Regions from separate parts of the Alteromonas sp. 38 genome, predicted to be linked through region 1. Evidence: predicted binding sites of a transcription regulator. Region 1 holds the regulator's gene; each other region holds the start of a gene.

Region 1 (3,213 bases):
ATTTTTTGGCAGATTCCTTACATCGATACTTACCGCGACTTGGTCATATTCATCAACCACGGTATGAGTAAGGGTAGGGAGAAGGTTAACCGGAATATTATCTACGCAATAGTAGCCTAAATCTTCAAGGGCACGTAGTGCAACTGATTTTCCCGAACCGGATCGACCACTGATAATAATCAGTTTCACCTGCATTTCTCCCTTTTAAAATATGGTGCTGTGCTTTATTAGCTTAAAGCCGTAATAATGTCGTCACTGGTGGAGGCCCGCCTAATGGCTTTCACCGTTTCTTTATCACTTAGTTTTCCCGCAACGGTAGCAAGTGTTTGTAAGTGACCTTCTGTTTTCTCTTCAGGCACTAACAGGGCAAAGAATATATCTACGGGCTGATCGTCAAGCGCATCAAAATCGATGGCAGGGTTGCTGGTTACAATAATGGCGATAACGTGTTCTAAGCCCGGTAATCGACCGTGAGGCAATGCAATACCATTGCCAATACCCGTACTTCCCATTCGTTCACGGGCGAGTAGGCTATTTAACACTGTGGCCTGATCGATGTCGGGATTATTTTTAGCAGCAATGTCGCTAATAATCTCTAGAATACGTTTTTTACTGTTACATTGAACCGCACACTCGGTGCGGTCCAAACTTACTATGGCTTGAATTTCCATACTAATATTTAGTGCTTTTTCAGCTTTTCCTTATGCTTGATAACTTGCCTGTCGAGCTTGTCGATCATGCTGTCTATCGCCGCATACATGTCGGTGTTATGTGATGAAGCAAACACTTCTGCTCCGCTGAGGTGCATGGTGGCTTCGGCTTTTTGATTAAGTTTTTCGACGTTCAGGATGACATGCACATTAGATATGTGATCAAAGTGACGCTCTAGTTTGCTGAACTTAGTATCGACATAGCTACGCAAAGAATCAGTAATTTCGACATGATGACCGGTAAGGTTGATTTGCATATTTCGTCTTCCTTAAATTATCAAGGCCTTTAAATAAGGCTTTTGCGTTGGTTTGACGGCGGAATCGATAATGATTCCCGGTATTTTGCTATTGTCCGCCGGGCAACTTTGATGCCTTGTTCGGCCAACAATTGAGCAATCTTGCTATCGCTTAATGGCTTGCTGGGCGTTTCCGCAGCCACAAGCTTTTTAATTAGTGCGCGAATAGCGGTAGATGAACACTCACCACCAGATTCCGTTGCTACGTGACTAGAGAAGAAATATTTCAACTCAAATATGCCACGTGGGGTATGCATATATTTTTGCGTGGTGACACGTGAGATGGTGGATTCATGCATATCTACCATTTCTGCGACATCATTTAGCACCATTGGTTTCATCATTTCTGGGCCGTGCTCGAAAAAGCCCATTTGTTGCTGCACAATACAGTTTGCTACTTTCATCAAGGTGTCGTTCCTTGATTCAAGGCTTTTTATAAACCATTTGGCTTCTTGCATATGTGAGCGAATAAATTGCGAATCGCTGCTGTTTTTAGAGCGTCTGCTCATAGCGGCATATTGCTGATTTACGCTTAACTTTGGCAAGCTATCGGGGTTAAGTTCTACCACCCAGCGGCCATTCTTCTTGTTTACCGAAACATCAGGAATAACGTATTCCGGTTCTTTGGTAATTAATGCACTACCTGGACGAGGATTCAACGTTTGCAGTAAGCGCATGGCTTCGCGAAGTTGATCTTCTTTCAAACGGCTCTTGCGCATTAACGTACGGTAGTCTTTGCTGCTAAGTAGGTCCGAGTACTCATTGATAAGTTGTCTTGCTTCTGCAAGCCATGGCGTATCGTCTGAGAACTGGCGAAGCTGTACAAGCAAACATTCTTGCGGTGTACGCGAACCTGAACCGATAGGGTCGAACATTTGAATACGTTTGAGTACACATTCAACTTCGTCCATTTCCACCAATTCTTCTACGTCGTCAGAATTCACTGATTCTAAAATCTGTTCGATGGGGACGTTCAGGTAACCAGATTCATCGATTGAGTCGATAATGGCGGTAGCAATGGCGCGGTCGGTATCCGAAAACGGGGTTAACCGCATTTGCCATAGCAAGTGGTCTTGAATATTGTCGGTGGTTTCACCCTGAAACAGTTGGTCGTCATCATTATTTGATGGACCAGGGGCGGGAGCAGAAGAGGCCGAGTAATACTCATCCCACGTACTGTCGATTGGCAGTTCATCGGGAAGGTCGTTCTTTTCAAGCGCGTCACCTGCTTCTAACGAATCGCTAGATGCAGTAGGAGCAGCTTCTACAGAAGGGTCGTCGCCGTCCATGTTGTTTTTCTCAACAGGATGGTCATCGCCGCCTTCTTCAACTTCCAAAAGTGGGTTTGAGTCTAGTGCTTCCTGAATCTCTTGTTGCAGGTCGAGCGTAGACAACTGCAGCAGCTTGATTGCCTGCTGCAACTGCGGTGTCATGGTAAGTTGTTGACTGAACTTTAGCTGTAAAGATGGTTTCATCTACGTCTTATTTTTAAACTCTTGTTGTGAATATACCCGTGCTTAAAACTGAAAATGACAATTCGGTTACAGTAACTATAGCCTGAATTGTTCTCCTAGGTATACATCCCTTACTTTCTGATTACTTAAAACTTGTTCTGCTGTCCCTTGCGCGATGAGTTCGCCTTGGCTCACAATATACGCTTTCTCACACACATCCAGTGTTTCTCTTACGTTGTGATCGGTGATGAGGATTCCAATTCCTCTGTCACGAAGATGTTGAATGATCTTCTTTATATCATTAACCGATATAGGATCAACACCAGCAAATGGCTCATCAAGCAAAATAAATTGCGGATCAGCGGCTAATGCTCGCGCGATTTCTACCCGGCGACGTTCACCACCGGATAAACTCATACCCGTACTATTACGTATATGGTTGATATTAAATTCATCAAGTAGCGCATCGGCTTCTTGTTCTTGTTCCGCTGAACTCAACCCTTTACGGGTCTGTAAGATAGCCATGATGTTCTCAAACACCGTCAATTTTCTAAAAATTGAGGCCTCTTGCGGTAAATACCCAATTCCGCGTCGTGCACGCTCGTGCATGGGCTCATGGGTTAATTCGCTGTCATCAATACTGATTTTGCCCTTATCAAGGGGTACTAAGCCTACAATCATGTAAAAAGTTGTGGTTTTACCGGCACCATTGGGGCCGAGTAATCCAACGATTTGCCCAGTCGAAACTGATAA
Region 2 (3,213 bases), 1.9 Mb from region 1:
ATAACGGCTAAAGAAGCAATGCAGGAAATATCTTCTAATCATGGGTTATTACTAGATGTTCGTGAACCCGCAGAGGCAGCTTCTAGCCCTGTAGAAGCTGCGTTAAATATTCCTCGTGGCGTACTTGAGATGAAAGTTATCGAAAAATGTAAAGATGCCAAATTTCCAATCTATATTCATTGCGCCTCAGGCATTCGTGCTAAGTTAGCTGCCGAACAGCTAATGAACATGGGGTATGACAACGTGAGCGTGGTAACGTGTTCAATTAGCGATATTAAGCAAGCCACCGACGCATAAGCGCTGACAGCCTCTGGCCGCTTGTGGTATAACCGCGCTATACTGTGACAGAATAATCGATTAGAGCTCGCGGATGTTAAAATCTACGTTAGAACAGTGGCGCATGTTTAAGGCAGTGGTTGATGCGGGAGGCTTCAATCAAGCTGCCGCATTAGTGCACAAGAGCCAATCTAGTGTGCATCACGCAGTTCAAAAGTTAGAAAACGCCATTGGCGTTGTGCTGTTTGAAAACAGTGGGCGTAAAGTAAAACTCTCTCCTCAAGGCGAGTTAATGTATCGGCGAGCGGCGTTTGTATTAAATGAAGCTCAGAAGTTAGAAGCTGTAGCGGCTAGCTTACAAGCGGGAACCGAAACCCTTCTTCGCATCGCTGTTGATATCATTTTCCCATCAGACTTACTTTATAATGTATTGAGCAAAGTGTCTGAAGAATTTCCTCTTCTACGTATCGAGATTGAAGAAACCGTGTTAAGCGGCGCTAACTCCTTGCTTGATAGTGGCAATGTCGATATCGCGATTTCACCTTTCCCCTACCCCGGCGGATTCAGTGAAGATTTATGCGAGATAGACTTTGCCGCTGTAGCGCATGTCGATCATCCTTTGCACGCTCTCGACCGTGCGTTAACACTAGAAGATTTGAAGTCGCATCGTCAAATTGTAGTAAGGGATTCATCGGCTGAACGTAAAGTTGATGCAGGTTGGCTTGGCGCTGAGCAACGCTGGACGGTTAGCCACATTAGAACGTCAGTAGATATGATTTCTCAAGGACTTGGATTTGCTTGGTTACCTATCGCTATCATTAAAAAAGAATTAGAAGAAGGGCTATTGCTGCCACTACCTCTTGATAGCAGCAGCGGTTTACGCCGCGCTATGCTTTATCTCACATTCGAAGATGGCGATGGTCTAGGGCCCGCAGCGAGAAGCTTTATCGGTGAACTTCGATACCAATCGATGCAGCTTCCTTCTGCTGATGGCATGCTTGAACAATGCGTAGAGTCTTTACAGCGGTAGCTTAAGCAGTGGCAACCTGTTAGCGCCGAATTATACTTAATTTTTTGTTCTGTAATTGAAAGCTGAGTTCGCCTATCCAATACCTAGCGCTAATTGTTGTCCCCCATACAAAAAGCCAAATAGGGCAATGGACAATCCAAATAGTGCTACCGCACCGTCATCTGTTGCCATACCTATAGCCATAATCAATACTGCAAACGCCGGTATTAACCCCATGAACGGCACTAACTCTAATGGCACCATCATCAATCCACAAGCCGCGCAGCTCAGCGCAATGAGAGAACGAAACACAGGTTGACGCATAAAAAACCAGCGTGGCATTAAGAAACGATCAAACCTTACCGCCACGGGTTTCATTTTATTAACCAAAAATTCTATTCGCTCAGCATCCATTTCAATTTTCATAATGGTAGCGGGAAGCCACGGGTGACGTCGACCGAGTAAAATTTGCATTGCTATCAGTAAAATTGTCACACCGGTAATGGTGGGCACACCGGGGATGGCTCCTATGGGCGTTGCCGCAATAAACGCAGGCAAAGCTAACATGGGTCCAAACCCCCTTTTTTCCATGGCATTCCAAAACTCGGAAAACGCCATAACATCAGTGGTGTTTTTAGGCTGCATCTTTCCCAACAACTCATAAAGTGTCATTGATCTTGCACCGGTTTCCTTAAACATTTTCATTCCCTATATATGGCTAAGACAACTGCCTTATTTCCATCGAAACCTATGCGTCTTGGGTGATAGCGAAGCGCAATACGCTTTGGTTATTCCATCAATAAATAAACTTGTTGAGCAATATCACCGTACACACCGCTTATACTTAACGCTGACTACAGGTAAAAATCTGAGATAAATTTTTCAGAAATTTGGACATAAGCGCTGAGTTTTCGCATTCGGTTACAGAGCTACAATGCGAATGACAATGCGATAATTGTGCCATTGGAGTTGGTCGCTGTTTCAATCTGTGCTTTTTTGGTAGCAAACGGCACAATCTGTGCTTTATCAGGTAAAGATATGTCGGTGTGCGGATTATATTTAGCTAGCCATCGTTTAATTTAATGCGTGGAACGCATCGTAACGCTAGCTAAAAGATATTGCTGCATTGTTCAACCAAAGTTGAGTATGAATGCGACAAGGTCTACGTTTGAATGTAATAATGCACAAATAATTATAAAATCTGGTCAATTCACCTACCCAAGTCACTTAGTGTAGCTATCAGGAAGTGGTTGGTCATTACAGAAGGGATATTCAAGTGTTAACTGTTTTACTTGTAGATGATGATGCCGAGTTTACCGAGGTGGCCTGCACTATTATTGAGTTTCTCGGTCACGAAGTACTAACCGCAGCCACATTAGGCGAAGCGCGAGACTGGTTAAAGAAAGAAACTTTCGATCATGTATTACTTGATTTCATGTTGCCAGATGGCAGCGGCGCGCACTTGTTCGATGAACTTAACGCCCTTCCTAAACGCCCACGTATTACCCTTATTACCGGACACCCATCGGTAAAAGGTGTCATTAAAGGCTTATGTGGCCCCAATATTGATTACCTTGTTAAACCTATTCAGCGTGAAGACATTGAAGCGGTATTAACGGGGAAACCTAAAGTTGCTGAAGATACCAGCGAAAAAATCGAAAAGCATTTCGACTTACTTATTGGCGAGTCTGCGCCAATGAAAGAACTCTACAAACTAATTGAAAGAGTGAGCAGAACGAGCGCTAACGTCATGCTGCTTGGCGAAAGTGGTGTAGGTAAAGAGGTAGTGGCAGCCGCCATTCACCGCGCCTCTCAAAGTGAAGGGCCTTATGTCGTCACTAACTGTGGTGCCTTTTCAAAAGAACTGATTGGTAGCGAATTATTTGGCCATGAAAAAGGCGCCTTTACTGGTGCAGTTGGCCGTAAAG
Region 3 (3,213 bases), 340 kb from region 1:
TTTCGCTGCGAACAGCTGGCAAATCGGGGTTATAGCTACGCTGAGTTTGCTCTAGTGCAGTAAAGTCCATACTCACATCCGCTTGCGCGGTGTAGTTACCAATTCCCAAAACAGGAATAAGAATAGCGTCAATTTTTTCTAGGTATTCTTGTTCGCGCTGTCTTTCAATTTCATATTCTTTTCGTGCTCGAGCACTTAGCGAGTCTTGTGAACCCGAATTTAGTAATCGGCCATTGCTATCGGTCACCGTTACCGCAGATGGCTCCATGTTTTGTACCGCTGACGCCACAATATCGATAACTGAGTCAACTTCCTCTCCCGCAATCACTTTGCCGCGCTTAGCGGTAAGTACTACCGTAGCCGAGGCTTTTTTCTCTCGGCGAGCAAATACGTTCTCTTTTGGCATAGCCAACAAAACGCGTGCTTTTTGTATACTTGAGATATCTTCAATAGTGGCGGCTATTTGTTGTTCACGGGCATGTTTCAAGCGTTCCATCTCTACCCGCTGACTTACTCCGAATCCCATGTCCTGCATGATAATATCGGTACCAGCATCAGAAGAGCCGGTTAAGCCCTGACGTGTCATACCCAAGCGTATAGTTTGAAATTCGTCACTTCGAACGTATACCGTGTTTCCCTCTAAACGATATTCAATTTGATTGGCGTCCATATAATCCAAGGTTTCAATAAGCTCTTGGGTTTCCATTTTTGCTAACGGACGAAAATCAGGCTCTTGCGCCCAAATTAATATAAAAACTGCAATCGCGACACAAATAACAAGCACTACCACTAGCGCCATCTGGCGCATCATGTCAGCACTGCCTAAGGTATCCATGAATCCTGATTTATTCTCAGGCTCGTTATCGTTCCCCATGGAAGGGTCGTTAACGGTTAAATTTGTGCCTGTTGCTTCAGCCATGACTTACTCCAACTACACCGGCATGTTCATAATGGTTTTATACGCTTCAAGCACTTTATTTCGTACTTGAACTGTGGCCTCAAAGGCTATGCCTGCTTTCTCTTTTGTAAGCATAACTTCAGCGAGGCTCAATGACTGGTCACCCATTTCAAACCGCTGTTGTGCATCTTTAGATTCTAATTGCATGCCATTAACCCCATCTACCGCTTGTTTAAGCATGGTAGAAAAATCACTCGCTGAGGGGTTAATCTCATTTGAGGGTTGAAGTTCGTTTGAAGGCATACGAGTTTGCCCAATCATGCTCTGCATTTCTTGGTATAAACTATTGGCTTTAACGTCCATAACCACTCCTTAGAATATTGATGGGGAATTGTCGTTTAATGACAATGCGCTCTGATGACTAACACTTAACTATAAGACAACTACTTATAACTATAAGACTACTAGCAAGTGGCAAGCCAACTTTAAAATTCATACAAAAGCCATTTTAAAGCAATGACTTACGCAATTTTTTAAGGAAGTAGCCAATTTTATGACAGAGAGGGGGAAATAGCGTCAAGAAAGTGAATAGGTGTAAAGTGGTGTAAATGCGCAATGTAAAATAGCTCGGAGCAGCGCAAAACGCTCCGCACGTTACCGTGACGCACAACCAAGTGCAAGGCAAGGCAAGGCAAGGCAAGGCAAGGCAAGGCAAGGCAAGGCAAGGCAAGATACACTACAGCAAAGTAGATATCCCGCTAAAAAATAAGGGCCTAAAATAAAGAATAAAAGCCCCCTCTTTGTTACCAAGCTAGTTTGATATGTTAAGCAGGTAATTCAATCCCATCTTCACGCATTCGGGCCAATTTATAACGTAAGGTTCGAGGGCTGATACCGAGTTTTTCTGCCACATCTTTACGCTTACCGTTACACAGGGTAAGTGTATCGAGGATGATTTGATGTTCTTGCTGGCGAAGCTCTGAGCCTAAACGACTATTATCTTCGGGCTCGTCCTGCTTTACTGCCATCTCGTCATGCACCGCCATATCAATCATTAAGTCACCAGACTCTATACTGCCGTCTTCACACAGTATGAGTGCCCTCTGAATAACATTTTCAAGCTCTCGCACGTTACCTGGCCAAGTGTATTGCGCCAATTTATTTCGTGCAGCGGCACTGAGGCGAACATTGCCTAAGCCTTGTACGCTAGTGTGACGATTAATCAGGTGTTCAGCTAGCGGTACAATATCACCTGGACGCTCAGCAAGTGGCCGCCATGTGATAGGAAAAACATTTAAGCGGTAATATAAATCTTCTCGGAAGTTTCCTAGCTCTACCGCTTTACGTAAATCGCGGTTACTGGTGGCAATCACCCGCACATCTAGTTTAATCGTTTTGCGCCCACCCAGTCGTTCTACTTCACGCTCTTGAATAACACGAAGTAGTTTCGCCTGAAGTGCTAAATCCATTTCGGTAATTTCATCTAATAGCAGTGTACCGCCTTGGGCTTGTTCAAATTTACCTGGGCACGCTTGAATCGCGCCGGTAAACGCGCCTTTTTCATAACCGAACAAGGTAGCTTCAAGCATATTTTCAGGAATAGCGGCGCAGTTAATTGCCACAAAAGGCGCATCGGCGCGAGTAGACTGATCGTGTATATAGCGAGAAAGTACTTCCTTACCAGAACCACTTGGACCCAGTACCATCACGGTCGCTTCTGACTTCGCCACTTTTCTTGATAATTCGAGTAGTTTTAAACTAGAAGGGTCAGCCACAATAGGCGTGCAAGATTCTACTTTTTGAGCAGGTGCATAGCGCCCAACAAGATTAAGTAGCACTTCAGGTGCGAATGGCTTAGACAGATAATCAGTTGCCCCATCTCGCATGGCCTGCACGGCATCATCGATGGTGGCATACGCTGTCATTAACAATACAGGCAGTTGAGGGTATTTCGCCTTAATACTTTTCAATAAAGTAAGGCCGCTCATTTCACCCATTTGGATGTCACTCACCACAAGGTCTATCTTTCGACCCGCTAAGACCATTAACGCAGCCTCGGCACAGTCGGCATCTACAACATCGTAATCGCCTAGTAATAGGGTGTCGTACAACGCTTCGCGTAATCCAGCATCGTCTTCCACGATAAGAATAGTTGTTTTAGACATTTCTAATTCTCCTAGCAATTAAGCGACATTTGAGTGAGGCTTATTGTGTTGCCCGATAGCCTGAGTGTTACAAGGCAATGCAAGCGTGAAGCAAGCACCTCCTTCATTAAGATTTACCATGCTAAGCGAACCGTTATGTGCTTTAGCTAC
Region 4 (3,213 bases), 1.7 Mb from region 1:
TAATCCAGACTTTGCGCCTAACTGGGATTAAACGTTAGAGGAATTAAACGTTAGAGAGGTTGACGCTAAGCTGGATTAATCGGTATCTAGGTTAAATAGGTATTGTTAATTTTTAGCGTCAAGATGCTTGATAATTTTGGCTGGATTACCGCCAATAACAACGTTGTCACCAAAGCTTTTGGTGACAACGGCCCCTGAAGCTACCACCACATTATTGCCTAAGGTAACACCTGGATTTATTACCGCCATACCGCCAATCCAACAATTGTGACCGAGAGTAATTGGCTTTGCGAACTCGATACCGGTTTGTCTAGATGTTGGATCGATAGGGTGTGTGGCAGTATAAATACCTACTTGCGGTGCAATCATACAATTGTCACCAATAGTGACTTTAGCGGCATCCAATATGACGCAATTAAAATTAGCGTAAAAGTTTTCACCCACATGGATGTTTTCGCCATAGTCACACTTGAAAGACGACTCTATGTATAGGCGTTTGCCCGTAGTGCCAAAAAGCGCCTTTAATTGACGAGTGCGGGCTTTGTGTTCTGTTTGACAGGTAGCATTAAGCTCGTCCAATTTTATCCTGCAGGCCTTGCGTAATCCGGTTAACTCACGATCGCTAGGGTAGTAGAGTTCACCGGATAACATTTTCTGTTTTTCGTTCATGCCAATCTACATTTGGAATAATACCAAGACCTTACTTGCTAGATGAATAACTGACAATCACTTTTTCTTGTAGAGCGGCGTTAGCAATATCCATATTTACAGGGCGTTCAAGAATTATTGAGCCGCCGATAGAAACATCATCGTCGATGGTGAGCTTAGGTTTTGTGCTATTTCTTTCCAGCCAGCCTTCATCACGCATCTTATATATAATGTCGCCCTTAACTAAGGTATCGCCTTTAAGGGTGATGTCTCCATTCATACTTTCAATATTGTTCTCAACTACGCTGTCTACAATTTCAATATCACCATTAACCGTTTCTACGCTGCCTTGAATGGTACTTTGCTTCTCAATATTAATATCGCCGTTAACGGTTTCAATACTGTTAGTTACATGCAGATTCGATCCCGCATCAAGGTCGCCATTCACGATGTTGATGTCGTCAATGCGTACATGAGAACCTATCTCTACACCGCCGTTCACAACGCTAATATCTTCCGCTTGTGCATGATCTTCAATCGATACATTGCCATTGACCGAAGAAAGATCGCCTACCGAGCGATGTTCTGCTACATCTACACTACCAAACACGCTACTTATATCCTCTCCCTCTTGGGCACTGGCATTACCAACATGAATTACGCAGCCCGAAAGGATTGTTGTCGCTGCAAAGCATAAAGTGCTGGCAATAAGTGTTTTTTTCATCGTGAAGCCTTTTCAGTGTTGTTTAACGTTCTAAATTACTCATTAATGTATGTTTTTCTATCACAGAGCATGCCAAGATAAAAATAGTATAATTATCAATGTTTTAATAGTTTCCGTGTCATCTCTCAACCATAGTTTTTGATGACTTCACTAGATAATAGCGAAATACACCAATTGTTCGGCATTCAAGTTATTTCTATTTAAACAGCTGAGCGTTGTGAAAGGCTGTTAGTAAAAGCAGCTTTGGTAACTAATCAAAAACTATGAGAATTGGACACACACTCGAATATGTAGGACACACACTCAAATGATAATAAATATGAAATATCATATGTGTTAAGCTGTTATTATCTTAATTCAGTAAGTCACTTTTCCTACAAGGTCTAAATTATGATTGTTATTCACCATAACCCCGCCTGCGGCACATCTCGTAACGTGCTTAAAATTATTGAAGATGCTGGGTACTCGCCAATTGTTGTAGATTATTTGAACGAAGGTTGGACCCGTTCTCAGTTACTTGGTTTATTTGCAGCTGCGAACTTAACCCCTAGGCAAGCACTCAGGACAACAAAGTCACCGGCAGAAGAGTTAGGGTTACTGGATGAGTCTGTATCAGACGATGCTTTGCTTGATGCTATGTTGGTACACCCAGTTTTGGTAAATAGGCCTATAGTTTGCACAGAAAAAGGCGTAGGGCTTTGTCGGCCTAGTGAAAAAGTACTCGACTTGCTACCTTCATGGCCATCAGGCCCTTATTTTAAAGAAGATGGTGAGCAAATATTAAATGAACTTGGTAAAAGGATGTAATTTATGCACGACAAACATTCGCAGTTAAAGCGAGCGAAGCAAAATGCATTAATTTGCTTATTGATAGCCGCGGGTGTTTTCGTGATAGCCATTGTCACACAAGTGTATGTTCCCAGCTTGGCTAGTGCTAAATGGTTGGGGCTGATAAAAATGGCTAGTGAAGCTGCATTAGTCGGTGGGCTCGCCGACTGGTTTGCGGTAACAGCGCTTTTTAAACCGATACCTGCTCGGTATCCCATTCCTCATACCAATATTGTCGCGAGCAATAAAAGAGTGATAGCGCAAAACTTATCACTATTTGTTAAAGAAAAATTCTTTCATGCTAGTGCCATTGAAAGCTTAATTGCATCTAGTCAACCTGCCAAAGGGGCAGGGCGATGGTTGGAAGACCCTCAACATGCGAAAAAATTAAGCCGATTTTTATGTGATGCACTTGCCGGCATTCTTCGTTTAGTGGATGACAAGCCAGTTAAAGCCTTTATCGGTAAAACAGCTGAAAAAGGAATTAATCAACTCGACTTACAACAGCTTATAGCCACTGTGTTGAGCAGTATTACCCGAGAGCGGCATCATCAGCTTGTATTAGATAAGCTGCTAGGAAACGTTGCTAAATTGATGGGTGAGCCTGAAACGCAAGAATATATTGCTGCCACACTCATAGATTGGCTTAAAACAGAGCATAACCGTTTAGAAAAACTACTTCCTTCAACTTGGTTGAGTGAGCGGGGAGCACTTATTGCGGTAAAAGCGGTTTCTCGCGTACTTGATGACGTGTACGCCGATGATAATCACCCTTTGAAACATGCGTTTGACGAGCAGGTAAATGACTTTTTACACGAAGTGCAAACCAGTGACTCGATGGCTCAACGTATCAACAATTATAAAGCGCAACTGGTTCATGCTCCCGCCCTTAAAGCGTTTTTAAATAAAAGCTGGGTAGCGTTACATAGCCGAATGCTTGAATCGTTAACGGCTGAAAATGGTAAAGCAGAAACTAAAGTGATGCATTGGTTAAATGAATTAGGCCGTTCTTT

What was found. The regulator sigma-54, encoded in region 1, starts transcription at its own class of promoters, with help from an activator protein. The targets are predictions, from matches to a motif close to GTTGGCACGNNNNTNGNNT.
Region 2: the regulator sigma-54 is predicted to act here: its motif matches at 2,232-2,250, upstream of FLAVO9R_RS11900 (exopolysaccharide biosynthesis protein).
Region 3: the regulator sigma-54 is predicted to act here: its motif matches at 1,364-1,382, upstream of fliE (flagellar hook-basal body complex protein FliE).
Region 4: the regulator sigma-54 is predicted to act here: its motif matches at 1,431-1,449, upstream of FLAVO9R_RS11020 (DUF4097 family beta strand repeat-containing protein).

The regions. Positions count from the first base shown of each region.
Region 1 covers NZ_LR733300.1:834,122-837,334, forward strand. The annotation lists gene rapZ (RNase adapter RapZ) at 1-189, opposite strand, end outside; gene ptsN (PTS IIA-like nitrogen regulatory protein PtsN) at 228-671, opposite strand; gene hpf (ribosome hibernation promoting factor) at 680-967, opposite strand; gene FLAVO9R_RS03560 (RNA polymerase factor sigma-54) at 997-2,481, opposite strand; gene lptB (LPS export ABC transporter ATP-binding protein) at 2,557-3,213, opposite strand, start outside.
Region 2 covers NZ_LR733300.1:2,736,664-2,739,876, forward strand. The annotation lists gene FLAVO9R_RS11890 (rhodanese-like domain-containing protein) at 1-297, shown strand, start outside; gene FLAVO9R_RS11895 (LysR family transcriptional regulator) at 371-1,306, shown strand; gene FLAVO9R_RS11900 (exopolysaccharide biosynthesis protein) at 1,379-1,984, opposite strand; gene FLAVO9R_RS11905 (sigma-54-dependent transcriptional regulator) at 2,562-3,213, shown strand, end outside.
Region 3 covers NZ_LR733300.1:1,174,360-1,177,572, reverse strand. The annotation lists gene fliF (flagellar basal-body MS-ring/collar protein FliF) at 1-919, opposite strand, end outside; gene fliE (flagellar hook-basal body complex protein FliE) at 932-1,261, opposite strand; gene FLAVO9R_RS05005 (sigma-54-dependent transcriptional regulator) at 1,723-3,063, opposite strand; gene FLAVO9R_RS05000 (sensor histidine kinase) at 3,082-3,213, opposite strand, start outside.
Region 4 covers NZ_LR733300.1:2,549,726-2,552,938, reverse strand. The annotation lists gene dkgB (2,5-didehydrogluconate reductase DkgB) at 1-31, shown strand, start outside; gene FLAVO9R_RS11025 (sugar O-acetyltransferase) at 106-669, opposite strand; gene FLAVO9R_RS11020 (DUF4097 family beta strand repeat-containing protein) at 701-1,372, opposite strand; gene arsC (arsenate reductase (glutaredoxin)) at 1,763-2,179, shown strand; gene FLAVO9R_RS11010 (DUF445 domain-containing protein) at 2,183-3,213, shown strand, end outside.